Regions from separate parts of the Massilia sp. TWR1-2-2 genome, predicted to be linked through region 2. Evidence: predicted binding sites of a transcription regulator. Region 2 holds the regulator's gene; each other region holds the start of a gene.
What was found. The regulator sigma-54, encoded in region 2, starts transcription at its own class of promoters, with help from an activator protein. The targets are predictions, from matches to a motif close to TGGCANGNAANCTGCTTT.
Positions count from the first base shown of each region.

Region 1 (10,040 bases), on a different contig from region 2:
TCCAGGTCCTTGATGAATGCGCGGTCGATCTTGAGCTTCCTGACCGGGAATCGCTTCAGGTACGCCAGGCTCGAATAGCCGGTGCCGAAATCGTCGATCGACAAGCGGATGCCCATCGCATTGATCTGCCCGAGGATCTCGAGCGTCTGCTCGCCGTGCTGCATCAGCGCCGTCTCGGTGATCTCGAACTCGATCAGCGCCGGGTCGATGCCCGTCTCGTCGACGATGCGCCGGACCGAATCGATCAGGCCGCGGTTCATGAACTGGCGCGGCGACAGGTTTACCGCCAGCGGCACCGGCTGCAATCCCATCTGCTGCCACGCCATGCTTTGCTCGCAGGCGCGCCGGATCACCCATTCGCCCACCGACACGACCAGGCCGTTCTCTTCGAGGATCGGAATGAAGTGGTCAGGCAGGATCAGGCCATGCTCGGGCCGGCGCCAGCGCAGCAGCACTTCCATCGTGTGCACCTGGCGCGTGCCGATGTCCATGATCGGCTGGTAGAACAGCTCGAACTCTTCCTTGGCCAGCGCGCCGCGCAAGCTGCTCTCGAGCTCGAAGTGCAGCGCCGCCGCCTGGTTCATGCGCTCGGTGAAAAACTGGTAGTTGTTGCGACCGCTCGCCTTGGCGTGATACATGGCGGCGTCGGCGTGGCGCATCAAGGTCTCGACGTCGCCGCCATCGTCCGGATAGACGCAGATGCCGATCGACGGCGTGATATGCAGCAGGCGACCTTCGAACGGGAACGGCGACGCCAGCGCCTCGATGATTTTTTCGGCCACGCGGTTGCATTCGTCGGCGCTGCGTACGCCCGGCACCAGCACCACGAACTCGTCGCCGCCGAGGCGCGCCACCGTGTCGCTGGCACGCACCGCGCGGCACAGCCGCCCGGCTACTTCCTTGAGCAGGTGGTCGCCCGTCTGGTGGCCGAGCGAATCGTTGATCGTCTTGAAGCGGTCCAGGTCGATGAACATCAGCGCCAGTTTGCGGTCGGTCCGCTCGGCGGTCATCATGGCGCGGTCCAGCCGGTCCGACAGCAGCGCGCGGTTCGGCAGCCCGGTCAGGTTGTCGTGGTACGCCATGTGGTGCACGCGCGCCTCGGCCTGGCGCCGGTCGACGATTTCGGCCTCCAGCAGCGCATTGGCGCCGGCCAGTTCGGCGGTGCGCTCGAGCACCCGCACTTCCAGCTCGTCGCGCGCGCGGCGCACCGATTCGGCCGCCTCGCGGCGCGCCGTCACGTCGTCGACCAGCCATACCGAGCGGCCGGTCACTTCCGCCAGGTCGAACGGCCGCCCCGACAGGCGCGCCCAGAACAGGCTGCGGTCCTTGCGCACCAGCTGGTATTCGTACATGCTGACGCGCCCGGCGTGGAAGTCGCGCGAGGTCTCGCTGCGCGCCTCGCCCCAGCTGCGCATGTCGGGGTACAGGTCCTGCACCGACAGCCCCGCCATTTCGCCCGGCGCGTAGCCGAACAGCTCCTCCATCTTGCGGTTGCAGCGCAGGTTGAAGCCGTTCTCGACCACCGAAATGCCGAGCACCGCGCTGTCGAGGATCGCCTGGTTTTCCAGCAGCGTGTTGCGCAGCGATTCTTCGGCCCGTTTGTGTTCGGTGCGGTCCTCGATGATGAAGATGGTGCCGGCCGCCGGGTCGGCCGGGTTGACGACGTAGGCGATCAGCTGCGACCACATCACAGAGCCGTCCTTGCGCGCCATCTCGACTTCGGTCTGGAACGGTTTACCGACCGACAGCAGCGGGAACGCCACTTCGCCGACCGCCGCGTAGGTGGCGTCGTCCGGGTAAAGCGCGCGCCCCGGCAGGCCGAGCCCTTCGTCGCCCTCGTAGCCGAACATCTCGGCAAAGCCGCGGTTGTAGCGGGTGATCAGGCGGTTTTTGGTAAACAGGATGCTGATCGACGCATTCGTCATGATCGCCTGCACCTCGACCGTCGTCTGGCGCGCGTCGGTGACGTCTTCGAGGATCCAGATGGTGCCTTCCCGGCTGCGGTCGCTGTCGACCGCCTTGGCGCGCACGCGGCACCAGATCAGCGAACCATCGCGCCGCACGAACTGCATCTCGGCGCGTTCGAACGGCAGCCCATTGCCAAGCAGCGGAGCGGCGTCCTCGCCGAAGCGGCGGTATGCCTCGGGCGACGTGAACAGACTTACCGACGGCTGACCGGTCATTTCTTCGCGCGTGTAGCCGAACATCTCGGCGAAGCGCGGATTACACGACATCATCATGCCATGATTGCTGAACAGGATGCCCACCGAGGCGTTGTCGAGGATGGCCTTCTGTTCGAGCAGCGTCTGGCGCAGCTCGGCCTGGTCGCGCACGAAGCGGCGCGTGTCGGTGATGACGACGGTGCAGCCAGGACCGCCGGCAGCCAGCGGCTTGGCGTGCAACTGCACCGCGATCTCCTCGCTGCCGGCCACCAGCACCGCGTCCCACGCTTGCGCGGCGGCGACGCCGACGCGCAGCAGCGCCAGGCCAGGGGCCAGGCATGCCGGCATGAGGAAGTCGACCAGCGCGCGGCCGGCCAGCGGCGCGCCGAGCAGCGTCTCGAGTTCGGCGTTGGCGGCGATGACGAACCCTGCGCCATCGACGGCGCAAGCCGGCGCGCCGATCAGCTCCAGCGCGCCGGCCATGCTCAGCGTTAGGTGATAAGTAGGTAATCGATCCATGTCCCCGCTTCGTGCAAAATGGTGTGCACGCGGCCTCTCAAACGGGCCGCTGTTGATGGGATCATAAACTACAAAGAGCGGCAATTGGGAAACATATACGCCGTTCGGAGGAGCGACCTTGGCGCTGTGTTGGCCGCAGTCCATGGCCTGGGCGGGACTGCGGACGACGAGGTCGGCTCGCAGGAGGATTGCAAAGGGTGCGCGGGAGTCTGACTCCTACAGAGTCAGACCATGAAAACGGCCATTTGGTTCACTTAGAATGCGTCGCCGGGAACGCGCACCCAGCCTTCCATCAGCACGCGCGCGCTGCGGCTCATGATGGCCTTGCCGACGCTCCACTGGCCGTCGACCAGGCTCGCTTCGGCACCGACGCGCAAGGTGCCGGACGGATGGCCGAAGCGCACGGCGCTGCGCGCCCCGCCGCCGGCGGCCAGGTTCACCAGCGTGCCGGGAATGGCCGCCGCGGTGCCGATGGCGACGGCGGCGGTGCCCATCATCGCGTGGTGCAGCTTGCCCATCGACAGAGCGCGCACATGCAGGTCGATGTCGGCGGCGCCGACCTGCTTGCCGCTTGAAGAGACGTAGTCGGCCGGGCCGGCCACGAATGCCACCTTCGGCGTGTGCTGGCGCTTGGCCGCTTCGGCGACGTGATGGATCAGGCCCATGCGCACGGCGCCGTGGGCGCGGATGGTCTCGAACATCGCCAGCGCCTTGTCGTCGCCGTTGATCGCTTCCTGCAGCTCGGTGCCGGTGTAGCCGATGTCGCGCGCGTTGATGAAGATGGTCGGGATGCCGGCATTGATCATCGTCGCCTTCAGCGTGCCGACGCCGGGCACCTCGAGGTCGTCGACCAGGTTGCCGGTCGGGAACATGGCGCCGCCGGCGCCCTCCTCCTCGGCTGCCGGGTCGAGAAATTCGAGCTGCACTTCGGCCGCCGGGAAGGTAACGCCGTCGAGCATGAACTCGCCGGTTTCCTGTACCTCGCCGCCGCTGACCGGCACGTGAGCGATGATCGACTTGCCGATGTTGGCCTGCCAGATACGCACGGTGGCGACGCCGTCGTGCGGAATGCGTTCGGGGTCGACCATGCCGGCGCTGATGGCAAACGAGCCGACCGCCGACGACAGGTTGCCGCAATTGCCGCTCCAGTCGACGAACGCCCTGTCGATGGCGACCTGGCCGAAAAGATAGTCGACGTCGTGGCCTTCGCGGTTACTGCGCGACAGGATGACGGCCTTGCTGGTGCTCGACGTGGCGCTGCCCATGCCGTCGATCTGCTTGCCGTACGGGTCGGGGCTGCCGATCACGCGCAGCAGCAGCGCGTCGCGGGCGGGGCCCGGCAGCTGCGCGGCCTGCGGCAAATCCTGCAGGCGGAAGAAGACGCCCTTGCTGGTCCCGCCGCGCATGTAGGTGGCGGGAATTTTCACTTGAGGTACGTGGGACATGGTCAGGCCGCCTTTGCCGTCGATTCGAGGAAGTCCTGGGCGAAGCGCTGCAGCACGCCGCCGGCTTCGTAGATCGACACTTCTTCGGCCGTGTCGAGGCGGCAGGTGACGGGCACTTCCTCGCGGTCGCCGTTGGCGCGGTTGATCACCAGGGTCAAGGTGGCGCGCGGGGTGCGTTCGCCGATGACGTCGAACGTCTCGGTGCCGTCGATGCCGAGCGTGATGCGGTTGACGCCGAGCTTGAATTCGAGCGGCAGCACGCCCATGCCGACCAGGTTGGTGCGGTGAATGCGCTCGAAGCCTTCGGCGGCGATCGCCTCGACCCCGGCCAGGCGCACGCCCTTGGCGGCCCAGTCGCGCGAGGAACCCTGGCCATAATCGGCGCCGGCAATGATGATCAAGGGCTGCTTGCGTTCCATGTAGGTTTCGATCGCTTCCCACATGCGGGTGACTTGCCCTTCGGGCTCGATACGCGCCAGCGAGCCTGCCAAGACCCGGCCGTCGACCTTGACCATTTCGTTCTTCAGGGTCGGGTTGGCGAAGGTGGCGCGCTGCGCCGTGAGGTGGTCGCCGCGGTGGGTGGCGTAGGAGTTGAAGTCGACTTCCGGCAGGCCCATTTTATGCAGGTACTCGCCGGCGGCGCTGTCCATCATGATGGCGTTCGACGGCGACAGGTGGTCGGTGGTGATGTTGTCGCCAAGGACAGCGAGCGGGCGCATGCCGGAGAGCGAGCGGGCGCCGGCCAGCGCGCCTTCCCAGTACGGCGGGCGGCGGATGTAGGTGCTCGGCGCGCGCCAGTCGTACAGTGGGCTGACCTTGTCGCCCTTGTCGGCCTGCAGCGCGAACATCGGCGTGTAGACCTGGCGGAACTGCTCGGGCTTGACGCTGGATGCGACGATGGCGTCGATCTCCTCGTCGAGCGGCCAGATGTCGGCCAGCCTGATTGCCTTGCCGTCGGCGTAGCCCAGCACGTCTTTTTCGATGTCGAAGCGGATGGTGCCGGCGATGGCGTAGGCGACTACGAGCGGCGGCGAGGCGAGGAAAGCCTGCTTGGCGTACGGATGGATGCGGCCGTCGAAGTTGCGGTTGCCCGACAGGACGGCGGTGGCGTACAGGTCGCGCGCGACGACTTCCTGCTGGATGACCGGGTCGAGCGCGCCGCTCATGCCGTTGCAGGTGGTGCAGGCAAAGGCGACGACGCCAAAACCGAGTTCTTCGAGTTCGGGCAGCAGCTTGGCTTCTTGCAGATACAGCGCGACGGTCTTCGAGCCTGGCGCGAGAGAACTCTTGACCCATGGTTTGCGGGTCAGGCCGAGGCGATTGGCGTTACGCGCCAGTAGGCCGGCGGCAATCATGTTGCGCGGGTTGTTGGTGTTGGTGCAGCTGGTAATGGCGGCGATGATGACGGCGCCGTCGGGCATCAGGCCAGGCTCGTTTTCGACGACGCCGCTGATGCCGCGCGCGGCCAGGTCGGACGTCGGCACGCGCGTGTGCGGATTCGATGGGCCGGCGATGGTGCGCACCACCGACGACAGGTCGAAACCGAGCACGCGCTCGTAGTGCGCGTTTGCCAGGCTGTCGGCCCACAGGCCGGTGTGGCGGGCGTAGGTCTCGACCAGCGCGACCTGCTCGTCGTCGCGGCCGGTGAGCTTGAGGTACTTGATGGTCTGCTCGTCGATGTAGAACATCGCCGCGGTCGAGCCGTATTCGGGCGCCATGTTGGAGATCGTGGCGCGGTCGCCCAGGGTCAGGTGCGAGGCGCCCGCGCCGTAAAACTCGAGGTAGGACGAGACGACCTTGGCGTTGCGCAGGAATTCGGTCAGCGCCAGCACGATGTCGGTGGCGGTGATGCCCGGCTGCGGCTTGCCGGACAGTTCGACGCCGATGATGTCGGGCAGGCGCATCCACGATGCGCGTCCGAGCATGACGCTTTCCGCTTCAAGGCCGCCGACGCCGATGGCGATGACGCCGAGCGCGTCGACCATCGGGGTGTGCGAGTCGGTGCCGACCAGGGTATCGGGGAAGGCGACGCCGTTCTGCACCTGGATGACCGGCGACATGCGCTCGAGGTTGATCTGGTGCAGGATGCCGTTACCGGGCGGGATCACATCGACGTTCTTGAAGGCCTTCTTGGTCCATTCAATGAAGTGGAAGCGGTCTTCATTGCGGCGATCCTCGATGGCGCGGTTCTTGTCGAAGGCGTCGGGGTCGAAGCCGGCGCTTTCGACAGCCAGCGAGTGGTCGACGACGAGCTGGGTCGGCACCACCGGGTTGACCATGGCGGGGTCGCCGCCCTGGGCGGCAATCGCGTCGCGCAAACCGGCCAGGTCGACCAGCGCGGTCTGGCCGAGGATGTCGTGGCAGACGACGCGTGCCGGGAACCACGGGAAGTCGAGGTCCTGGCGGCGCTCGATGAACTGGCGCAGCGACGCGGTGAGCGTGGCCGGGTCGCAGCGGCGCACCAGGTTCTCGGCCAGTACGCGCGAGGTGTACGGCAGCTTGTCGTAGGCGCCTTCTTCGATCGCGTCGATGGCGGCGCGGGTGTCGAAGTAGTCGAGCGCGGTGCCCGGCAGCGGTTTGCGGTAGTCGATATTCATATGGCTTTCCTTACTTGCGGTCCGCGATCGGTACGAACTTGAGGTCTTCGGGACCGACGTAGTTCGCGCTCGGGCGAATGATCTTGTTGTCGATGCGCTGCTCGATGACGTGGGCAGCCCAGCCCGAGGTGCGCGAAATGACGAACAGCGGCGTAAACATCGACGTCGGCACGCCCATCACATGGTATGAGACAGCGGAGAACCAGTCGAGGTTCGGGAACATCTTCTTCACGTCCCACATGACGGTTTCGAGGCGCTCGGCGATGTCGAACATCTTGGTCGAACCGGCTTCCTGCGACAGATTGCGCGCCAGCTCCTTGATGACGACGTTGCGCGGGTCGGAGATGGTGTAGACCGGGTGGCCGAAGCCGATGACGACTTCCTTGTTCTCGACGCGGCGGCGGATGTCGGCTTCGGCTTCGTCCGGGTTCTCGTAGCGTTCCTGGATTTCGAGCGCCGCTTCGTTGGCGCCGCCGTGCTTCGGTCCGCGCAGCGCGCCGATGGCGCCGGTGATGGCCGAGTGGATGTCCGAGCCGGTGCCGGCGATGACGCGCGCGGTGAAGGTGGACGCGTTGAATTCGTGTTCGGCGTACAGGATCAGCGAAGTGTGCATCGCCTTGACCCAGGCGTCGGACGGTTTCTCGCCGTGCAGCAGGTGCAGGAAGTGGCCGCCGATCGAGTCGTCGTCGGTCTCGACGTCGATGCGCCGGCCGTTGTGGCTGAAGTGGTACCAGTAAAGCAGCATCGAGCCGAACGACGCCATCAGGCGGTCGGCGATTTCGCGCGCGCCCGGCACGTTGTGGTCGTCCTTTTCCGGCAGCGCGCAGCCGAGCGCGGAGACACCGGTGCGCATCACGTCCATCGGGTGCGCCGCAGCCGGCAGCGCTTCGAGCGCCAGCTTGACAACCTGCGGCAGGCCGCGCATCGATTTCAGGTATGTCTTGTAGGCTTTCAGTTCGGCCGCGTTGGGCAGTTTGCCGTGCACCAGCAGGTAGGCGATTTCCTCGAATTCGCTGGTGTCGGCGATGTCGAGGATGTCGTAGCCACGGTAGTGCAGGTCGTTGCCGGTCTTGCCGACCGAGCACAGGGCCGTGTTACCGGCGGCGACGCCGGACAGCGCGACGGATTTTTTTGGCTTGAAGGCGACCGCTTCGGTCGGGGCGTTTGCTTTGTCAGTCATTTTTCTATCTCCGGTGTGGATCGATTATTTTTCTTTGCCCTGGGCGAACAGCGAGTCGAGCTTTTTCTCGTAGTCGTGGTAGCCGAGGTAGTCGTACAGTTCCATGCGCGACTGCATCGTCGCAACGACGTTCTTCTGGGTGCCTTCGGCGCGCAGCGTCTTGTAGAAGTTGAGCGCGGCGGCGTTCATGGCGCGGTACGCGCCGCAGCAGTACAGCGCGATGTCGACCTTGTGCTCGCGCAGTTCGTCGAGCGTAAACAGCGGCGTGGCGCCAAATTCGGTGAGATTGGCGAGGATCGGCACGCCGACCGCGTCGCGCACCTGGCTGTACATCTCGAGTCTGGTGATCGCTTCAGGGAAGATCATGTCGGCGCCCGCTTCGACATAGGCGCATGCGCGGTCGATCGCTGCGTTCAGGCCTTCGACCGCCAGCGCGTCGGTGCGCGCCATGATGACGAAGCTCTCGTCGTGGCGGGCGTCGACGGCGGCCTTGATGCGATCGACCATCTCTTCCTTGCTGACGATTTCCTTGCCCGGACGGTGGCCGCAACGCTTGGCCGAGACCTGGTCTTCCATGTGGACGGCGGCGACATCGGCGCGGATCATGTGGCGAATCGTGCGGGCGATGTTGAAGGCGCCGCCCCAGCCGGTGTCGATGTCGACCATCAGCGGCAGGCCGCAGGCGTCGGTGATGCGCTGGGCGTCGGTGATGACGTCGTCCATGGTGCTGATGCCCAGGTCGGGCATGCCGAGCGAATTGGCGGCGACGCCGCCACCGGACAGGTAGAGCGCCTTGTAGCCGGTCTGCTCGGCCATGCGCGCAGTGTAGGCGGTGATGGCGCCGACGACCTGCAACGGCGATTCTTCGGCGACCGCTCGGCGAAACATCGCGCCCCGGGTTTCTCTCATGGTGTGCTCTCCTGTAGTGTTTCATCAAACTGCATGCGCTTTACATTGCAATGACCGTGCCAGCGACCGCTCCGACGGCTGCCTGACGCTGGAAAGCGTTTAAAATCATGGAGTCACAACAATTTATCAAAAAGTCAAGCGGTCGGCTCTCGTTTCAAGCGACGTTTCAAGTTGAAACAGTGGAACGGCGAAGGAGTACAATAATGGGATGCCTTACTCTGCCGCCACAACCGAAGACATGGAGCGCCCGGTCATCTGGACCGTATCCGTGTCGCGCCTGTCGGACCTGCTGCGCGACATCACGCTCGAGTACGACCACCTGGCCACGATCGAGCCGATCCACCTCGGCTTCGATGACGCCGCGCGCCATATCCGCGAGCGCATGGCCACCGAGCGCTGCGACGTCGTCATCGCCGCCGGCTCGAACGCTGCCTACCTGAAGGGGCGCGTGTCGGCGCCGGTGGTCATCGCCAAGGCGAGCGGCTTCGACATGATGCAGGCGCTGGCGCGCGCGCGCCGCATCTCGCAGCGCATCGGCGTGATCACCTACCAGTCGCCGCTGCCGGAACTGGCCGAGTTTTCGGCCACCTTCGGCGCCGGCATCGCGCAGCGCACTTACGTGACGGAAGAAGACGCGCGCGCGCGCATCAATGAACTGAAGGCTGAAGGGATCGAGGCGATCGTCGGCGCCGGCCTGATCACCGACCTGGCCGAGGAAGCGGGCCTGTCCGGCGTATTCGTGTACTCGGCGGCGTCGATCCGCCAGGCGTTCGACGATGCGCTCGAGATGGCGCGCCTGACCCAGCTCGAATCGAACCGCGGCCGGCGCACGGTGGCGGTGGCCGACACGCTGCGCGCGCGCCACGGCCTGAACGACCTGCGCGGCGATTCGGCGCCGATGGAGAAGCTGCGCCAGCAGGTGGTGCTGTACGCGCGCTCGCCGGCGACGGTGCTGATCGAAGGCGAAACCGGCACCGGCAAGGAACTGGCGGCGCAGGCGATCCACCGCGAGAGTCCGCGCAGCCTGGGGATGAACCGGCCGTTCGTGGCGCTCAATTGCGGCGCGGTGGCCGAGTCGCTGCTGGAGTCGGAACTGTTCGGCCACGAGGAAGGCGCGTTTACCGGCGCGCGGCGCGGCGGCCACGCCGGCCTGTTCGAGGCGGCCAACCGCGGCACCCTGTTCCTCGACGAGATCGGCGAAATGCCGCTGGCGCTGCAAACGCGCCTG
Region 1 covers NZ_JAFCWM010000006.1:46,664-56,703, reverse strand. The annotation lists gene ACP7DD_RS07430 (sensor domain-containing protein) at 1-2,681, opposite strand, end outside; gene prpF (2-methylaconitate cis-trans isomerase PrpF) at 2,936-4,126, opposite strand; gene acnD (Fe/S-dependent 2-methylisocitrate dehydratase AcnD) at 4,129-6,723, opposite strand; gene prpC (bifunctional 2-methylcitrate synthase/citrate synthase) at 6,734-7,903, opposite strand; gene prpB (methylisocitrate lyase) at 7,928-8,812, opposite strand; gene prpR (propionate catabolism operon regulatory protein PrpR) at 9,021-10,040, shown strand, end outside.
Region 1: prpB (methylisocitrate lyase) is a predicted target of sigma-54. The motif match lies at 8,857-8,874, and genes of this name have one in related genera.

Region 2 (10,040 bases):
CGCATCAAGGCCGAGTTGCGCCTGTCGGACGCGCTGGGCCGCTTTGGCGGCGAAGAATTCGTCGTGCTGTTGATCGACGCCGACCTCGACAGCGCCACGATGGTTGCCCAGCGCATCCGCGCCAGCATTGCCGACGCGCCATTCCATTTATCGACGGGCGATCAGTTGCCGATCTCCGTGTCGATCGGCGTTGCCACGCTCGACGATTTCGAGCGCGACCACGCGATCGAAGGCGTGGCGCAGCAGCTGGTGGCGAAGGCCGACAGCGCGCTCTACCAGGCTAAGGAAAACGGCCGCAACCAGGTCGTCACCTCCGACTAAACCTCCAACACCGGGGTCAGACCTAGGTCTGACCCCGGTGTTGGAATTATTGCAGCAGGCGGCCTTCGGCGCGCGTGACGGCCTCGCCGGAGCCGCGCAGCACCACCACGTCGCCTGCCGCCAGCACCGTGTGCGGCGTCACTTCGAGCCGCTCCTTGCCGCGCCGGATCATCGTCACTTCGGCGCCTACCTCGTCGAGCTCGAGCTGCTCGATGTGCCGGCCGACCGAGCCGGCGTCGTCGCGCAGGATCACCGAGTGGAGCCGCACGTACAGGTGCTCGGGATCGTCGGCCGCGTCGCTGGCGCCATGGAAGTAGCCGCGCAGCGATGCATAGCGCTCGTCGCGCGCGCTCTGCACGCGGTGCACCACGCGCCGCAGCGGCACCCCCATCATCACCAGCGCGTGCGAAGCGAGCATCAGGCTGCCCTCGAGCGCTTCCGGAACCACCTCGGCCGCACCGGCCTTTTTCAGCAGATCGAGGTCAGTGTCGTCGTGGCTGCGCACGATCACCGGCAACGTCGGCGCCATCTCGTGCACCAGCATCAGCACCTTCAGCGCCGACTGCGTGTCGGCATACGTGATCACCATCGCGCTGGCGCGGTAGATGCCGGCGGCGACCAGGCTCTCGCGCCGCGCCGCGTCGCCGTACGCGACATTCGCGCCGGCCGCCTGCGCCTCATGCACGCGCTCCGGATCGAGGTCGAGCGCCTGGTAGGCCACCTTCTCTTCACTGAGCAGCGTCGCCAGGCTTTGCCCGCTGCGCCCGAAACCGGCCACGATTACGTGCTTTTGCATCGCCATCGTGCGGCTGGCGATCTGCGTCAGCTGCAGCGACTGCATCATCCATTCGTTGGTGGCGATCTTCATCACGATCTGGTCGGACTTGGCGATGATGAACGGCGCCACCAGCATCGACAGCACCATCGACGCGAGCACCAGCTGGATGATGAATGGATCCATCAGCTGCGCGCCGGCTGTCAGGTTCAGCAGCACGAAGCCGAATTCGCCCGCCTGCGCCAGCGCCAGGCCGGTGCGCATGGCGACGCCGTCGGAGGCGCCGAACAGCTTGGCCAGCAGCGCGATCAGCGCAAACTTGAGCAGCACGGGACCTGCCAGCAGGATCAGCACGATCCACCAGTTGTCCATCACCAGACGGATATTGAGCAGCATGCCGACGGTGATGAAGAAAAGCCCCAGCAGCACGTCGCGAAACGGCTTGATGTCCTCTTCCACCTGGTGCTTGTACTGGGTCTCGGAGATCAGCATGCCGGCGACGAACGCGCCCAGCGCCATCGACAGCCCGGCCTTTTCGGTGATCCACGCCGCGCCCAGCGTGATCAACAGCAGGTTGAGCATGAACAGCTCCTGCGAGCGGCGCTTGACCACCAGCGTGAACCACTTGCGCATCAGCTTCTGGCCGAGGAACAGCAGCAGCACCAGCACGATCACCGCCTTCACCGCGGCCCAACCCAGCGTGACGGCCAGTTCCTCGGGATTTTTTCCGAGCGCGGGAATGAGGATCAGCAGCGGCACCACCGCCAGATCCTGGAACAGCAAGATGCCGATAATCTTGCGCCCGTGCGGGCTTTCCAGTTCGAGCCGCTCGGTCAGCATCTTCGACACGATCGCCGTCGACGACATCGCCAGCGCGCCGCCCAGCGCGAACGTTGCCTGCCAGCCGATCTGCACCGACGGCGGCAGCACCGCGCCGATGATCCAGCCGAACGCCATCGTCGCGACGATGGTAAACACCACCTGCGCCATCCCGAGCCCGAACACGATGCGCCGCATCGCCATCAGCTGCGACAGCGAAAACTCCAGGCCGATCGAGAACATCAGGAACACGACGCCAAATTCGGCCAGCGCATGCGTGGTGGCGTCGTTCTCGGCGATCCCCATCGCGTGCGGCCCGATCAGGATGCCGACGGCCAGGTAGCCCAGCATCGGCGGCAGGTGCAGCATGCGGAAGGCCACTACGCCGAGCACGGCGCAGCCGAGCAGCAGCAATGTGAGTTCTAGTCCTGAAACCATGCGCCGTCGCCTGCGGTGGTAGGGAAAATGTGTTTAACTTTGTCTGGCAAGTTTTTTGCTTTCCCAATTCGTTTATACTTCCGGTACGAGTGTAACCCATGAAAAAACAATGCTGAAAGCTTTTGACGAAAACCTGATCCGGCGCTCCATGCTGCTCGCCCGCGAGACGCTCGAAATCGAAGCCGACGCGATCCGCGCCGTCCACCAGCGCCTGGCCACCGACGACAGCGTCGGCCACGCCGTCGCGCTGCTGCTCGCTTGCAGCGGCCGCGTGGTGGTGTCGGGCATCGGCAAGTCGGGCCACATCGCGCGCAAGATCGCCGCCACGCTGGCCTCGACCGGCACGCCGGCCATGTTCGTCCACCCCGCCGAAGCGGCCCACGGCGACCTTGGCATGGTCACTCCGCAAGACGCCTTCATCGCCATTTCGAACTCGGGCGAGACGGCCGAACTGATGTCGATCCTGCCGATCGTCAAGCGCATGGGCGCGCCGCTGATCGCCATGACCGGCAAGCCCGGCTCCAGCCTGGCGCTGCTGGCCGACGTCCACCTTGACGTCTCGGTGGCCAAGGAAGCCTGTCCGATGAACCTGGCGCCGACCGCCAGCACCACCGTCACGCTGGCGCTGGGCGACGCGCTGGCCGTCGCGCTGCTCGACGCGCGCGGCTTCAAGGAAGAGGACTTCGCCCGCTCGCATCCGGGCGGCGCGCTTGGCCGCCGCCTGCTGACCCACGTGTACGACGTCATGCGCAGCGGCGACGCTGTGCCGAAGGTGACCGCCGACGCCACGCTGACCGCGGCGCTGCTCGAGATCACGCAGAAGGGCATGGGCATGACCGCCATCGTCGACGCCGAAGGGCGCCCGGTCGGCGTGTTCACCGACGGCGATTTGCGCCGCATGATCGAGCGCGTCCAGGACTTCACCAAGGTCGTCATCCGCGACGTCATGCACGCCGACCCGCGCCGCATCCACCCGCAGCAGCTGGCGGTCGACGCCGTCGCCATCATGGAAGAATTCCGCATCAACCAGATGCTGGTGGTCGACGCCGACGACAAGCTGGTCGGCGCGCTGCACATCCACGACCTGACGCGCGCGAAAGTGATCTGATGGACACCGCACTCAACCCGCAACCGGACCACCTGCGCCGCGCCGCCGCCATCAAGATCCTGATCCTCGACGTCGACGGCGTGCTCACCGACGGCAGCCTGACTTACGGCGCCGACGGCGAAGTGACCAAGACCTTCAATGTGCTCGACGGCCTGGGCATCGAACTGCTGCAGAAAACCGGCGTGGCCGTGGCCATCATCAGCGCGCGCAAGTCGCCGGTGGTGGTGCGCCGCGCGGCCGACCTGAAGATCATGCACGTCTACCAGGGCACGCACGACAAGCGCATCGCATTCGCCGCGCTGCTCGAGGCCACCGGCGCCAGCGCCGAACAATGCGGCTACATCGGCGACGACGTGATCGACCTGCCGCTGCTGCGCAACGTCGGTTTCGCCGTGACGGTGTCGACCGGGCACCCGGAAGTGCAGCACCGCGCCCATTACGTCACTCGCGCCGGCGGCGGCCGCGGCGCCGTGCGCGAAGTGTGCGACCTGGTGATGCGCGCGCAGGGCAACTACGATACGGCGCTGGCGCCGTATTTCGCCTGATCGATGGGCACCATGCACAAGCGTACCGCTCACCGCTGGCGAATGGGCTCCCTGATGATCGGCGGCGTGGTGCTGGCGCTGGGCTCCTTCTGGCTGGTGCAGGTCATCACCCGCAACGAGCTGGTGACACCTGGCGAGGGCCTCAAGACCGAGCCTGACTACATCGTCGACAAGTTCAGCTTCGTGCGCATGACGCCGGGCGGCAAGCCGGCCTACATCATCGCCGGCGAAAAGCTGACCCACCGCCCGAGCGACGACTCGCTGCACGTCGACATGCCGGTGGTGCGCAACATGGGATCGAAGCAACCGCCGATGACGATGACGGCGAAAGAAGCGCACATCGACCAGACCAACAACATCGTCGACCTGGTCGGCTCCGTCGATATCCAGCGCCCGCCGCAAGGCGCCACGCAGGCGCTGCACCTGCAAACGTCCGCGCTGACCGTGTTCCCCGACGAAGAGCGGATGCAGACGAAGCAGCCATTTCAGATGGTAGTGGGCGCCAGCACGGTGTCCGGTGTCGGCATGAAAGCCAATAACGCCACAGGCCAGGTCGATGTGCAGAGCAAGGGTGAATTAACGCTGCCGCCGCGCGCGCGTTGAGACGGAAGTCTAGAAAAATATGGGAATAAATATGAAAAAAATTTTGGTGAGTGTCGCTTGTTTGGCTGCGTGCGTTTCAGCTCTGGCCGAGCGCGCCGATGCGCTCAAGCCGATCAAGGTGAACGCCGAATCCATCATGGCTAACACCGTCAACGAGGGTGGCACCGCCGAAGGCAATGTGGTGCTCACGCGCGGCACCTTGATCATGAAGGCAGCCAAACTGACCGCCGCGATCGACCCGCAAGGCTATCAGTTCGTGACGCTGCAAGCGGCGCCGGGTGGACTGGCCACATTCCGCCAGAAAAAGGACGGCGGCCCCGATTTGTGGATCGAGGGCGAGGCCGAACGCATCGAATACGACGACAAGACCGATGTGGTCAAGCTCAAGGGCAGGGCGAAGGTCCGCAACCTGGAGGGCACGCGGGTAACCGGCAGCTCTGAAGGCGCGTTCATTTCGTATGACAGCCGCAAGGAAGTTGTCACCACGACCAATACCGCTACGGGCGAGAGCAAGACCGGTGGCGGCCGCGTCGAGTGGATCATCGACTCGCGCAGGTCGCCCGCTCCGGCGGCTCCGGCCCCAGGAAAACAATAATGGAACAAAGCTGCGGCAGTACCCTGATCGTACGCGGCCTGCAAAAGAGCTACGGCAAGCGCCTGGTGGTGCGCGACGTCTCGCTGCAGGTCGAGTGCGGCGAAGTGGTCGGACTGCTCGGACCCAACGGCGCCGGCAAGACTACCTCGTTCTACATGATCGTCGGCCTGGTGCCGTCGGACGCCGGCTCGATCGACATCAGCGGCGTCGACATCTCGAGCATGCCGATTCACCGCCGCGCCTCGCTCGGCCTGTCGTACCTGCCGCAGGAAGCGTCGGTGTTTCGCAAGCTGACGGTGGAAGACAATATCCGCGCGGTGCTCGAACTGCAGAAGGTCGATGGCAAGGCGCTGACCAAGGCGCAGATCAACCAGCGCCTCGACACGCTGCTGGCCGACCTGCAGATCGAGAAGCTGCGCGAGAACCAGGCGCTGTCGCTGTCGGGCGGCGAACGGCGCCGGGTCGAGATCGCGCGCGCGCTCGCCACCAATCCGCGCTTCGTGCTGCTCGACGAGCCGTTCGCCGGCGTCGACCCGATCGCGGTCATCGAGATCCAGCGCATCGTGCGCTTCCTCAAGGAGCGCGGCATCGGCGTGCTGATCACCGACCACAACGTGCGCGAGACGCTCGGCATCTGCGACCGCGCCTACATCATCAACCAGGGCGCGGTGCTTGCGTCGGGCCGCCCCGACGACATCATTGCAGACGAATCGGTGCGGCGCGTCTACCTCGGTGAACACTTCCGGATGTAGCGATGAAACAGTCACTCCAGCTACGGACCTCGCAACACCTGGCGCTCACGCCGCAACTGCAGCAGTCGATACGCCTGCTGCAGTTGTCCACGCTTGAACTGCACCAGGAACTCGAGCATCTGCTGTCGGACAATCCGCTGCTCGAGCGGCTCGACGACCCGCTGGACAACTCGGTGCGGCTGCTCGCCGACGGCGCCATCGGCTCGAGCGCCGCGCCCGGTGAAGCTGCGCCCGAGCCAGGCGCGCAGGATGCGCCGCCGGCCGATGCGCCAGCGGCGGAAGGCGAGGGCGGCGACGTCGACAGCGCGCCGGCCGAAAGCGGCGCCGACAGCGACGACTGGGGCGAGTCCGCCCGCAACAAGGCGCCCGACGACGAGGACTCGCGCCCGCAGCTCGAAGCGTCCGCGGTGACCCTGCGCGACCACCTGATGGAGCAGATGCGCCTGGCCGTGCTGGAAGTGCGCGACCGCGCGCTGGTCGAACTGATGGTCGACGCGCTCGACGACAACGGCTACCTGACCGAGTCGCTCGAAGAGATCTTCGAGCGCATGCCGCCCGAACTCGAACTCGATCTCGATGAACTGAAGACGGCGCTGTCGCTGCTGCAAAGTTTTGATCCGGTCGGCGTCGGCGCGCGCAACGCGTCCGAATGCCTGGCGCTGCAGATCCGCCGCATGCCGGGCGTACCGATGGTCACGCGGCGCATGGCGCTGAAGATTGTCACGGACCACCTGACGTGGTTTGCCCAGCGCGAATTCAACAAGCTGAAAAAATCGCTCGACTGCGACGACGAGGACCTGCGTGAGGCGCAGTGCGTGATTCGCCAGTGCAATCCTCACCCGGGCGCCGCGTTCGGTTCAGGTGCGTCAGACTACGTGGTGCCGGACGTCATCGTGCGCAAATCCAAGAGCGGCTGGACGGTGACATTGAACCACGACGTGATGCCGCGGCTGCGCGTCAACAGCATGTACGCCAACTTGCTCAAGCAGGGCAAGGGCGAAGGGCAGATGGGCGCGCAGTTGCAGGAAGCCAAGTGGTTGATCAAGAATATGCGCCAGCGCTTCGATACGATCCTGCGCGTGGCGCAAGCTATTGTTGAGCGCCAACGCAATTTCTTTTCCCACGGCGCAGTTGCCATGCGCCCCCTTGTGCTGCGTGAAATTGCTGATACACTGGGTTTACACGAGAGTACTATTTCTCGGGTCACAACTCAGAAATACATGCTGACACCGCATGGAATGTTTGAGTTGAAATATTTTTTTGGTAGCCACGTCGCCACTGAAGCAGGAGGAGAAGCATCCTCGACGGCGATACGGGCACTCATCGTGCAACTGACAGGAGCAGAAGACCCTAAAAACCCACTATCAGACAGTAAGATTGCAGACATGCTGGGGGAACAGGGAATGGTCATTGCGCGGCGCACAGTCGCCAAGTACCGCGAAGCGCTGAAGATCCCACCTGTAACTCTCAGGAAAAGTCTGTAAAGTTTTTACGATGTTCCTCTGCGCTTATGACGCATGAACAGGAAGCGACATCATCAAAGGAGTGTGTATGAATCTCACAATCAGTGGACATCATCTTGAAGTGACACCAGCCATCCGCGATTACGTACAAACCAAACTGGAGCGAGTGAAGCGACATTTCGATCAAGTCATCGACATTGCCGTGATCCTCACAGTTGACAATCTTACTGAAAAAGAAAAGCGGCAAAAAGCCGAAGTCAATCTGCGGTTGCCGGGCAAGACGGTCAATGTCGCCAGCATGTCGCACGACCTGTACGCGGCGATCGACACACTGATCGACAAGCTCGATCGCCAGGTCATGAAGTACAAATCCCAGCTGCAGGAACATGGCCACAAGGCCATCAAGCACCTGCCTGAGGAAGAGATCATCGCCGCTGCGTAAGCCGGCCGATCGAGCAAGCGAGGGCGCCTTCACGGCGCCCTTTTCAATTCGATTTCACCCTGCACGGATGAGGTGCTGGCGTGCGCTAGAATGCAGCTTTAACATCGACAAGCACACCATGACCGACTTCGTCAAAACCCATGTTGCCAACGGCACCGGCGTCATCACGCTCGACCGTCCCCGTTCGCTCAATTCGCTGTCGCTCGACATGGTGCGCGCGCTGACCGACGCGCTGCTGGCCTGGCGCGACGATCCGCAGGTCGACGCTGTCGTGCTTCGCAGCACCTCCGAAAAAGCCTTGTGCGCCGGCGGCGACATCCGTTTCTTCTACGACGTCGGCAGCGCGCCGACCACCGGCGGCAGCGCTTCGCTGGAAGACTTTTTCACCGAGGAATATCGCCTCAACCATTTGATCTATCACTACCCGAAACCGTACGTCGCGTTGATGGACGGCGTCGTCATGGGCGGCGGCCTCGGCATCGCTGAAGCGGGTCCGCGCGGCCTGCGCGTGGTTACCGACGGCACCAAGATGGCGATGCCCGAAGTAAACATCGGCTTGTTCCCGGATGTCGGCGGCAGCTATTTCCTGTCGCGCGCACCGGGCAGGCTGGGCTACTACCTTGGGCTGACCGGCTTGACCATCCGCGCCGCAGACGCGCTGTACGCGGGCCTGGCCGACACCTTCGTGCCGCAGGCGCAGATGCCGGCGCTGGCGCAGTTGATTGAATCGACGCCTGGCGCGCAGCTGCGCGAAGCGCTGGTCGCCTTCGCCGCGCCGTTCGCCGCCGGCGCCGCCATGCTGGAAACCGAGCGCACCACCATCGACCGCCACTTCGGCGCGCCAGGCGTGCAGGCGATCATGGATTCGCTGGCGTCCGACCCGGGCGAGTTTGCGCAAAAGACGCTGGCGGCGATGGGCAAGCGTTCGCCACTGCTGATGCGCGTCACGTTCGAGCTGTTGCGCCGCGGCGCGACGATGGAACTGGCCGGCTGCCTGCGCCTCGAGCGCATCCTCGTGCGGCGCAATTTCGAGCACGGCGAAGTGCTCGAAGGCGTGCGCGCGCTGGTGATCGACAAGGACAATGCGCCGAAGTGGAATCCGCCGGCCTTGAGCGAAGTGACCGACGAAATGGTGGCACAGTTTTTTGCGTCGCCCTGGCCCGATCGCGCGCATCCACTGCGCGAGCTGCAAGGCTAGGCAATCAGGATTGTTCGCGGTGGCGCAGCACGACCCGTTCGGTCGGGCTGAAGTAAGCTGCCAGCCGTTCGGCCATGTACACCGAACGATGCTGGCCGCCGGTGCAGCCGAGGGCCACCGTCAGGTAGCTGCGGTTATCGGTTTTAAACGACGGCAGCCATTTCTCGATGAACGCGCGGATGTCTTCCAGCAGTTCGGTCGCGCTTGGCTGCGCGTCGAGGAAGGCGATCACCGGCGTGTCCATGCCGGTGAGCGGGCGCAAGGTCAGGTCGTAGTAGGGGTTCGGCAGCGCGCGCACATCGAACACGAAGTCGGCGTCGAGCGGCACGCCGAGCTTGAAGGCGAACGACTCGAAGAACAGCGTCAGCGGCGCGCGTTCGACCGCCACCAGTTCCTTGATCCACGCGCGCAGCTTGTTGGCCGACAGGTCGGACGTGTCGATCACGTGTCCGAGCTGCTCGATGGCCGACAGCCGTTCGCGCTCTTCAAGGATGCATTCGATCAGCGTGCGGCGCGAAGCAGGATTTTCGTCCGGGCGCAGCTGGTGCGACAGCGGATGGCTGCGGCGCGTTTCCGAGAACCGCGCCACCAGCGAGTGGGTATTCGAGGTCAGGAACATCACCTTGACATCATGGCCGGCCTTTTTCAGGTCGTTGATGTTGGCCGGCAGATCGACCAGCGAGGCCGAACTGCGCGCGTCGACGGCGACGGCCAGGCTTTCGGTGCCTTCGTCGGCAATGGTGCGGACCAGGTCCGGCAGCAGGGCCGGCGGCAGGTTGTCGACGCAATAGTAGCCGCCGTCTTCGAGGACGTTGAGGGCGACGGATTTACCCGAGCCGGAAATACCAGTGATGATTACGATGCGCATGGAGTTGATGATACCGCAACGGGCGCGTGTTGTGGCGGGAGGGCTTGCTCAGCATGGGTTCGCGCCTGCGCGGGAAGCCGGGTTCGCCAATGGCGAGCACGACGTCTTCTATT
Region 2 covers NZ_JAFCWM010000015.1:72,899-82,938, reverse strand. The annotation lists gene ACP7DD_RS15790 (DUF484 family protein) at 1-321, shown strand, start outside; gene ACP7DD_RS15785 (monovalent cation:proton antiporter-2 (CPA2) family protein) at 368-2,353, opposite strand; gene ACP7DD_RS15780 (KpsF/GutQ family sugar-phosphate isomerase) at 2,463-3,461, shown strand; gene ACP7DD_RS15775 (KdsC family phosphatase) at 3,461-4,006, shown strand; gene lptC (LPS export ABC transporter periplasmic protein LptC) at 4,019-4,609, shown strand; gene lptA (lipopolysaccharide transport periplasmic protein LptA) at 4,641-5,204, shown strand; gene lptB (LPS export ABC transporter ATP-binding protein) at 5,204-5,956, shown strand; gene ACP7DD_RS15755 (RNA polymerase factor sigma-54) at 5,959-7,440, shown strand; gene hpf (ribosome hibernation-promoting factor, HPF/YfiA family) at 7,508-7,861, shown strand; gene ACP7DD_RS15745 (enoyl-CoA hydratase/isomerase family protein) at 7,980-9,059, shown strand; gene rapZ (RNase adapter RapZ) at 9,064-9,927, opposite strand.

Region 3 (10,040 bases), on a different contig from region 2:
GGTATTCGTTGTCGGACGCCGCCCGCAGCACCCAGCCATACGACCAGCCGGGCGCGATCGCCTGCGAGTGCAGCGAGTTGATCAGCCAGCGGTTGGTATCGGTGACCTGGTCGTGCACCAGCAATTCGGCGTGCGTTTCGCCCGAGTACGAGCCGGCCGCGGTCTGGCCGATGTAGCGGCCGGTGGCGCCCATCTGCAGGCCGCGCGTCAGGATCACGCGCGGAAACACGGTCAGGTCGCGGTTCGGCGCGAGGTTGAAGTAATACGGCATCATCACTTCGGTCGAGCCCTTGGAGCCGGGGCTGAAGGTCGGCGGCAGCCAGCCCGAGCGGCGCGCGCCCGACAGCGAAAACGACATCGCCGGGGTACCGATGATCGGCACGCCCTTGAAGTACACCACCGTCTTGCCGGCGGTGCCGACGTCGCGCCCGCTGTCGAGGCGCAAGGTATCGGCCTTCAGGTACCAGTCGGGAGTCGGACCTTCGCAGGTGCTGTAGGTGCCGTCGGTAACGACGGCGACGTCTTCGTTGACGAAGTCGATGCGGTTGGCCTTGCCCTGCGCGTTGTTGAGCTGCATGCGGTATTCGGGATGCAGCACCCAGCCCTGGCCCGAATCGAGATTGAGTTCGAGCTGATCGCCCTTGTAGCGGTCGCCGAAGCGCCACATGTTGATGTCGCCCTTGGCCGTGACGACGTCGTCAACCACCTTGTAGCAGGCCGACCTGGCCGTCATGCGCGTGGCGCCCTTGATCAGCTCGACATCGCGCTCGAGATTGACCTCGCGGTCGGGCCGTCCGGTGATTTCCTCGGCGCGCAAGATGACCGGCGCATTCGGGTCGTCGACCTGTTCGCGCTTGGGCGCATTCTGGGCATGCAGCGGCCCCGAGGTGACGGTGACGAGCGCGGTCAGGGCATATGCCCAGCGCGGCGACGAGGGAGGGGAGGAGAACCAACTCATGAAACGGGCGCAAACACCATTGAAGGGCGATTTTTTGGGGCTAATCCCTTATTATATGGGAATCTACACATTCATCCGGATTCTCTACAGGTCGCTTCATGTCTCTTTTGTCACACCCTCCCGCAACACCACCGTCGGCCGACGCGCGCCTGGCCCAACTTACCGCCTGGCTCGATACGCTCGGCCTGGTTGACGTCGCCAGCCGCCGCCCCGCTTCGTCCGACGCCAGCTTTCGCCGCTACTTCCGGCTCGACGTGCTGCCGGCGCTGCAGGACAAGCTCGGCCACAGCCTGATCGCGATGGACGCGCCGCCCGAGCGCGAGAACGTGCCGGCCTTTATCCACGTCGCCGGCCTGTTGCAGGACGCCGGCGTGAACGTGCCGGCGATCGTCGCGCGCGACGTGCCGAACGGCTTTTTGCTGCTGTCGGACCTCGGCACCACGACCTACCTGGCGCGGCTCGACGCCGACAACGCCGGCTTCATGTATTCCGACGCGGTCGACGCGCTGATCAAGTTCCAGCTCAGCAGCGTGCCCGGCGTGCTGGTCGAATTCGACCGCGCGTTCGCGCTGCGCGAGATGAACCTGTTTCCCGAATGGTTCGTCGGCAAGCACCTCGGCGTGACGATGAGCGACACCCAGCAGGCCCAGCTCGACAAGGTCTTCGAGGCGATCACCGCCAACGTGCTGGCCCAGCAGCAGGTATTCATGCACCGCGATTTCCACTCGCGCAACCTGATGTTCATGGAGCAGAACAATCCCGGCGTGCTCGACTTCCAGGACGCCGTGTTCGGCCCGGTCACCTACGACCTCGGCTCGCTGCTGCGCGACGCCTACATCCAGTGGGATGAAGAGATTGTGCTCGACTGGGTGATCCGCTACTGGCAGGCAGCCAAGAAGGTCGGCCTGCCGGTCAATCCGGACATCGACGCCTTCTACCGCGACTTCGAATTCATGTCCCTGCAGCGCCACCTGAAGATCCTCGGCATCTTCTGCCGGCTGCACTACCGCGACGGCAAGAGCATCTACATGGGCGACCTGCCGACCGTGCTCGACTACGTGCGCAAGACCGCGAACCGCTACATCGAGCTCAAGCCGCTGGCGCGCTTGCTCGACGCGTTCGAGGACAAGGCGCCGGTTGTCGGCTACACCTTCTGATGGCGGAGTCTTGATGAAAGCGATGATTTTTGCCGCCGGCCGCGGCGAGCGCATGCGCCCGCTGACCGATGCCTGCCCGAAGCCGCTGCTGAAAGTGCGCGGCCGCCCCCTGATCACCTGGCACGTGCTGAACCTGGTGCGCGCCGGCATTACCGAGATCGTCATCAACACGGCCCACCTGGGCCACATGATCGAAGAGGAACTGGGCGACGGCAGCAAGTACGGCGCCAGCATCGAGTACTCGCACGAAAAAGTGGCGCTGGAAACGTTCGGCGGCATCGCCAACGCGCTGCACCTGCTCGGCGACGAACCGTTCGTGGCCGTGTCGGGCGACATCTATTGCCCGTATTTCGACTTCGCCCAGGTCAAGGACGTGCTGCACGACAAGGATATCTGGGGCAACCCGCACGCACCCGACAAGCGCGACGTCTCGTGGCTATACCTGACGCCAAATCCTTTCCACAACCTCAAGGGCGACTTCGCGCTCGACATGTACACCTTGTCGAACACCGGTACGCCGAAATGGAACTTCGCCGGCATCGGCGTCTACCGTCCCGAGATGTTCGCCGAGCTCACGCCGGGCCAGCACGCCAAGTTCAGCCCGCTGATGCGCAAGTACATCGACCTTGGCCTGGTGGGCGGCGAAATCTATACCGGCGAGTGGGTCAACGTCGGCACCGTCGCCCAGCTCGACGAGCTCAACGCGCCGCTGGCGAACAGGGCCGCTTCATGACGCCACTGGCGGCGTCGGCCCACGCCGAACGGCGCGCTCGGCTGTGCGCCCAGATGGCGCCCGGCGCGGTGGCGATCCTGCCGACCGCGCCCGAAGCGATGCGCAACAGCGACACCGATTACCCGTACCGCCACGACAGCTACTTTTACTACCTGACCGGCTTCACCGAGCCTGACAGCGTGCTGGTGCTGGTCGCCGCCAACGGCGCCAGCGCAGCGCAGGCGATCCTGTTCTGCCGCCAGAAAAACCTCGAGCGCGAAATCTGGGACGGCTTTCGCCACGGCCCCGACGGCGCGCGCGCCGCCTTCGGCTTTGACGCGGCGTTTTCGATCGAGGACCTCGACGGCGAAATGGCGAAGCTGCTGGCGAACGCGCCGGCGGCCTATTACGCGCTGGGTCACAGCGCCGCGCTCGACCTGCAGATGAAGACGTGGCTGCAGGCGGTGCGGCGCCAGGCCCGCAGCGGCGTCACCGCGCCCGCCGTCGCGCACGACCTGCTGGCCATGCTCGACGAAATGCGCCTGTTCAAGGACGACAGCGAAGTGGCGCTGATGCAGCACGCCGCGCGAATCTCCGGCCGCGCCCACGAACGCGCGATGCGCGCCTCGCGGCCCGGCATGTTCGAGTACGAAATCGAAGCCGAACTGCTGCACGAGTTTCGCAAGAGCGGCGCGCAGTACCCGGCATACACGCCGATCGTCGCCGCCGGCGCGAATGCCTGCGTGCTGCACTACAACGCCAACAGCGCGCAAAGCCGCGACGGCGACCTGGTGCTGATCGACGCCGGCTGCGAGCTTGACAGCTACGCCGCCGACATCACCCGCACCTATCCGGTCAACGGCCGCTTCAGCGCGCCGCAGAAACTGCTGTACGAACTGGTACTGGCGGCGCACAGCGCGGCGCTGGCGGCGGTGCGGCCGGGGCGGCGCTACAGCGACATCCACGACAGCGCGGTGAACCTACTGGCGCAAGGCATGCTCGACGTCGGCCTGCTCGACAAGGCGGTATACGGCAATGCCGAAAACGCCATCGCCGAGCGCGCCCACCTGCAGTTCTACATGCACGGCACCGGCCACTGGCTGGGCCTTGACGTGCACGACGTCGGCGCCTACCGCGACGTGCGCGCCGACGAAAAACCTTCGCGCCGGCTCGAGCCGGGCATGGTGCTCACCGTCGAACCGGGCATCTACGTGCGCCCCGGTGCCGGCGTGCCGGAACAGTTCTGGAATATCGGCATTCGCATCGAAGACGATGTCGTCGTCACGACCGACAGCCACGCGATCCTGTCGGACAACGCGCCGAGGCTGGCGGCGGAGATCGAAGAAGTGATGCGCCAGCGATGAGCGAGATCACAGTAACGGTTACGGCCAGCACGTTCGACGTCGCCATCTGCGGCGCCGGGCCGGCCGGCATGGCGCTGGCGGCGATGCTGGCGCGGCGCGGCATGGCGCCGCGGCGCATCGCGCTCATCGACGGCAAGTCGCCCGGCCAGGCCATCACCGATCCGCGTTCGATCGCGCTGTCGTACGGCAGCAGGCTGCTGCTCGAAGAAGTCGGCGCCTGGCCGCTGCCGGCCACGCCGATCCACCAGATCCACGTATCGCGGCGCGGGCGTTTCGGGCGCAGCCTGATGGACCGCGACGACCACGATCTGCCGGCGCTTGGCTATGTGACGCGCTACGGCGACCTGGTGTCGGCGCTGGCCGCCGCCTGCGAACGCGCCGGCGTGGCCATCGTCCGGCCGGCGCGCGTGAGCTCCATCGACGAGACCGACGCCGGCGTGACGCTGCGGCTCGACGACGGTCGCACCTTGGCCGCCGCGCTGGCGGTGCAGGCCGAGGGCGGCGTATTCGGCCAGCAGCAACAGCGCGCGCTGCAGCGCGACTACGGCCAAAGCGCGGTGATCGCGCGCGTGGCCGCCAGCGCGCCGATCGCGCAACGCGCCTACGAGCGCTTCACCGACGAAGGCCCGCTGGCGCTGCTGCCGCAGGAAGGCGCCGATGGCCTGCAGTACGCGCTGGTGTGGTGCGTGCGGCGGGAAAACGCCGCCGCCCTGCTGGAGCTGGGCGACGACGCTTTCCTGGCGCGCCTGGGCGACGCCTTCGGCGCCAGGCTGGGACGCTTCACGCGCACCTCCGGCCGCGCCGCCTATCCGCTCGGCCTGAACGCCGAGCCGCGCGCCACCGCGCGCACGGTGGCGATCGGCAACGCCGCGCAGACGCTGCATCCCGTCGCGGGCCAAGGACTCAATCTGGGGCTGCGCGACGCCGCCGTGCTGGCGCGCCTGCTCGGCCGCGGCAGCGGTCCCGAGCAGCTGCTCGCGTTCAGCGCAGGCCGCAAGGCCGACCGCAAGGTCACCATCGGCCTGACCGATGCGATGGCGCGCGTGTTCGCCAACACCGGCCCGGCGCAGGCGCTGCTGGGCCTGTCCCTCGGCGTGCTCGATGCGGTGGCGCCGGCGCGCATGCTGCTGGCCGAACTGATGATGTTCGGACGCCGCTGACGCGCGTGACGGCCGCCGAATAGGCGACGCCATGCAAAACGCCCGCGCGCGGCGGGCGTTAAGGTTGCAGCAGGCCGCTTATTTTGCTGCTTGCTTGCGCCGGCTCATGCCCACGCCGATCAGGCCCATGCCGAGCAACGCGAGCGAAGCTGGCTCAGGCACGTTCGCGGCGGTGTTCGGCAGCGTGATGCTGCCCATGTGCTGCGCGTTGGTGGCATCGAGAACTGCGGTGTAGAGCAGGGTGCCGGTGGCGCCGTAGAAGCTGACGTTGTATCGATCGCGCGTCTCGCAGCAGTCCGAGCGGCCATACATCGTCACGCTATCGAGTTCCCTGACGCTGCTGAACGAGATATTGAGCCAGTCGTTTGCGTTGGCGCCGCTATGGAACATGTTTGGAAAGCTCTTGTCCGCGAATTGGCCGTCAATGGCCTTGCCGGGGTTAGGGTCGTTCCACCCATACACCGACGAGGCGCTCGCCACTGTCCCGAGCGACGACAGGGCGACGTTCGCGCCGGTGATGCTCTCGAAAGCCTGCAGCTCGACGACCTGAATGTTGTTGTCGCCCGAGGCCTGGGTCACGCGAATGTCCTTGACGCCGACCAGTCCGGCGTGGGCAGCACCGGCGAAAGTGGCGCCGGCGACGATGAGGGCGGAAATAACTGATTGTTTGAACATGCTGATTCTCCATAAATAGATATCTTACGTATAAGCAATAACCGAGCCAGCGCGAATATACTGTTTGAAATCAACATCTTGCGCCTAGTAAATAAACGTGAGCGCGTTGACATGTAAAGTTTCCCGACAACACGCTCCGAATGACTCGCCACGGTTGTGCAGCCGCGCCGGGTCGCCAATTCTTCTATGACGCGTTCGTATCCACCCTTGCCGCCACACGCACCAGCAGATTCGCCACGCTCGTATAGAAGTGCTAAGCTCGCCAAAGATTCCTACCGGATGGGTAAATGTCCGATCACTCTCGATTTTTGCATGAGTCAATTGAGCCGATCGAGACGGTGCTGGTAGCGCGCCCGCTCGGGGGTGTCGAGGCGCGCGGATCAATCCGATGGATCCCCGGCAGGCCTCAGTGGTCGCTCGGATAACCCATTTGTACAGCCAGGGCAGCCAGTTGAGGTCATCGCATATCAAGGCGAAAACGGCACAGCCCTTCAGGTAAGCAACCTGCACGTGCACAGACTCATGCTTGATCACCAGGCGCCGCAGCGTTGGTGTACGGTCGCGTTTGGACTGATGGCCGTCACGGCGTATATCTTGGCATTTCGCGAGATCACGCTGCACGCGGCCGGTCACGGCCCCGTCAGGCCTGACGAGCCGGATGAGTTCGTGGGATTTTCAGTGTGGCCCAAGTTTGGATTTGATGCCAGTTTAGATCTTGTGGATTTACAAGGAGCGACGCGTTTGCAGACGTGCCGAACCGTTCAGGATGTCTTGGCAGTTGATCCTAATTGGTGGACGCAGCATGGCGCAGGCCATCGCCTTCCAGGGTGACGGAGATTTTTGGAAAATCAAGAATCTCGATTCCGGAATTTCGCTCGCATAAAAATGCTCTCGCAGAGCAAACAAGCGCCGAACGTGGTCATGCTCCGGCCACCAAAATATCCAAGAAGCCTACGCCGTAAATGAACCGCGCCTGACGGGAATGCCAAGTTCGCGCCAAGAGTTACGTCACTTTAATTCAGCATCCAGCGTTGCCGCCACATCCACCAGCAGATTCGCCACGCTCGTGAAGAACGCCGGCTCGATGCGCGCGAACGTGTCGCCGGGGCCATGGTAATCGGCGTGGTCCTCGACGCCGAAATACAGGAACGGCACGCCGGCCTGGTGGAACGGGCCGTGGTCGGAGCTGCCGGTCCAGTCGTCGGTGCTGCCCTTCTGCTGCGGCAGGTCGTGGCCCAGCTTGACGCCAACCGTGCTGCGCGCGGCCGCCTTGGCCACCAGCGGGATCAGGGAAGGGTTGTAGCGCGTGCCGGCGACGAAGATCTCGTTGCGGTCGTTACGGCTGACCATGTCGAGATTGAGATTGAGCGCCAGCTGTGCTTTCGGAAACGGCAGCGCGGCGAGGAAGGCGCGCGCGCCCTGCAAGCCCTGCTCTTCGCCGTCGAAGGCGGCGAACACGATCGTGTGGCGCGGCGGATGGGCCTTGAACCACTGCGCGATGGCCAGCATCGCCGCCACGCCGGAAGCGTTGTCGTCGGCGCCGGGATGCAGCTTGCCGCCCTTTTCGCCGAGGTGGTCGTAATGGGCGGAGACGACGATGAAGCGCTGCGGCAGCGCGCTGCCGGCGATGTAGCCGACATAGTTGACGGCCGCCGGATATGCCGTCTTGTTGGCAGTAAACGAGAACGGCTGGGCGTAGGCGGCGCCGAACGGCTTCAGCGCGAGCGCTTCGAAGCGGCGCTGCAGAAAGGTCTGCGCCTTCTGGCTGCCGGGCGTGCCGGTGCGGCGGCCGGCGAAGTCGTCGCCGGCGAGCGTGCGCACGTCGTCGAGCAGGCGCGCGCCGTCGACGACCGATGCAGCCGCCACGGCGGCCGCCGGCAATGGCGTGGCCGGCTCCGCTATCTCGGCCGTGTCGCCAGTGATGACGTAGCCGGCCGCCGCGCCAACCAGCACGCCGAGGACCATCCGGCGGGAAAATTTCATCGGTATGTCCAGTCGGTTAAGATGGCAGAATAGTAAAACAAATGTGGCAGTGCCACAATGGCAACTGCAGATTCACCAGCCTAAGCCACCATGACCACAGAATTACCAGCGGAGCTGTTCCAACGGCTGCTCGACGAGTCGTCCGACCCGGCGATCATCATCGACCAGCACGGAGCGATCCGTTACCTGAACGCGGCCTCGCAAGCGTTGACGGGATTTCCGCCGGCAGAGGCCATCGGCAAGCCGATCGACGGCCTGCTGCCCGAAGGGCTTGCCGGAAGACACAACAGCTACCTGCTCAATTACATCAGCGGTGGGCTCGCGTCGAGCGTGCTCGGCCAAATACGCGACTTCGCCATCCGCCACCGCACCGGCGACATGATTCCGATCCAGTTGAAAGCGGTCGACCTCGGCGTTGTCGATGGCGTGCGCTATTTCGGCGCCTTCACGGTGGACATGCGCGAACGGCGCGCCGAAGAGGCGCGCATCGCCGCACTGCTGGCGCAGCTCGAACAGCAGGCCATGACGGACCCACTGACGGCGCTGCCGAACCGCCGTGCGTTCGACGCCGAACTGGCGCGCATCGCCGCGCGCGCGCGCCGCAACCAGTCTCCCACCGCCGCCGGCGTGGCCGACATCGACCACTTCAAGCAGGTCAACGACCAGTACGGCCATCCGGTCGGCGACCGCGTGCTGTGCGAAGTGGCAAAGGCGATCGAGCACGCCGCGCGCGGCACCGATTTTGTCGCGCGCACCGGCGGCGAGGAATTCGGCATGCTGTTCCCCGACACCTCGACCGACATGGCGCGCCTGGTGGCCGAACGGATGCGCAAGGCGGTCGCCGCGGCGAGCGTGACGACGCCGGACGGCGACATCATCCGGGTGACCATCAGCATCGGGTTGGCGGCGCTGGCGCCGGGCAGTGCGCCGGAACAGGCGCTGGCCAGCGCCGACGCGGCGCTGTACCAGGCCAAGGAACAAGGGCGCGACCGGGTCGAGACGGCTTGATCAGGCCGGCAGGCCCAGTTCGCGCGCGACGTCGACGCGAAACCTGGCCGCCTGCGCCGGCGCGCTGATCTCGCCGGCCAGCAGATTCAGCAGCGCCGGCAGGTTGCCGGCCGCGTCGAAATGGTCGTCGCAAATGATTTCCGCCATCGGTCCGATGTAGCCGGTCATGATGCGCTGGATGGTTGCTTTGACCGCCGGCGTCAGCGCCACGGCTGGCGCTTTGCCCGGCGCCGCGGCAGCCGGCGCCAGCACGGCGGGCACCGAGCCGCCGCCGAGCGCGTCGAAGATCGCCTCGGTCGACAGGTTGTCGTGTTCGTCCTTGACCAGATAGGTCTCGTCGAAGCGCAGCCTGGCGCTGGCCATGCTGCGCAGCAGGCTGAGCGCTTCGATGCCGCGCCGGTTGCGGCACAGCAGCGAGGCGATCTTCCCCTTGTCGAGCCGGACCTGGGCCATGCGGTTGTCGTCGCTGACCAGGAACACGGTACCGCTGCGACCCTGCGCGCACAGCTGCCTGAGACTGTCGACGACGCGCAGCAAGGTGAGAAGTTCAGCTTGCACCATGGCGGTTCCTCAGGCTCACGCCTTCTTGCGCAGGCGATCCATCGCCAGCCGGATGCTGATGCCGAGCCGCTCGATGGCGCGCGCCAGCTCGCCGATTTCGTCGCCGCGCCCGGTCTGCGGAATGTTGACGTCGAAGTTGCCGGTGCTAAGTTCGTGGGCGATGGCGGTCAGCTGATTGATCGGACGGCTCAGCTGCTTGCCGAGGAAGAAAGCCACCAGGCCCACCAGCGCCGCCGTCAGCACGATCAGGATCAGGGCGTTGCGCTGCATCGCGCGCAAGGCGGCGTAGGCCTCGTCGTAGTCCTGCTCTACCAGCAAGGTCCAGCCTTGCGGCAGCTTGCGCACGAAAGCGACGACCTGCTTGCCGTCGGCGTCGTAGACGGTCGGGCGCTCGCTGACGCCGTCGAGCGCCAGCGCCGGATGGCGGCCCAGGTCCTGCAGCACGTTCTTGATGCGCTCGGG
Region 3 covers NZ_JAFCWM010000011.1:163,350-173,389, forward strand. The annotation lists gene ACP7DD_RS12805 (LPS-assembly protein LptD) at 1-958, opposite strand, end outside; gene ACP7DD_RS12810 (aminoglycoside phosphotransferase family protein) at 1,057-2,115, shown strand; gene murU (N-acetylmuramate alpha-1-phosphate uridylyltransferase MurU) at 2,129-2,848, shown strand; gene pepP (Xaa-Pro aminopeptidase) at 2,845-4,191, shown strand; gene ACP7DD_RS12825 (UbiH/UbiF/VisC/COQ6 family ubiquinone biosynthesis hydroxylase) at 4,188-5,351, shown strand; gene ACP7DD_RS12830 (PEP-CTERM sorting domain-containing protein) at 5,430-6,026, opposite strand; gene ACP7DD_RS12835 (M20/M25/M40 family metallo-hydrolase) at 7,035-8,009, opposite strand; gene ACP7DD_RS12840 (GGDEF domain-containing protein) at 8,100-9,017, shown strand; gene ACP7DD_RS12845 (hypothetical protein) at 9,018-9,578, opposite strand; gene ACP7DD_RS12850 (cache domain-containing protein) at 9,594-10,040, opposite strand, start outside.
Region 3: ACP7DD_RS12830 (PEP-CTERM sorting domain-containing protein) is a predicted target of sigma-54. The motif match lies at 6,058-6,075, and genes of this name have one in related genera.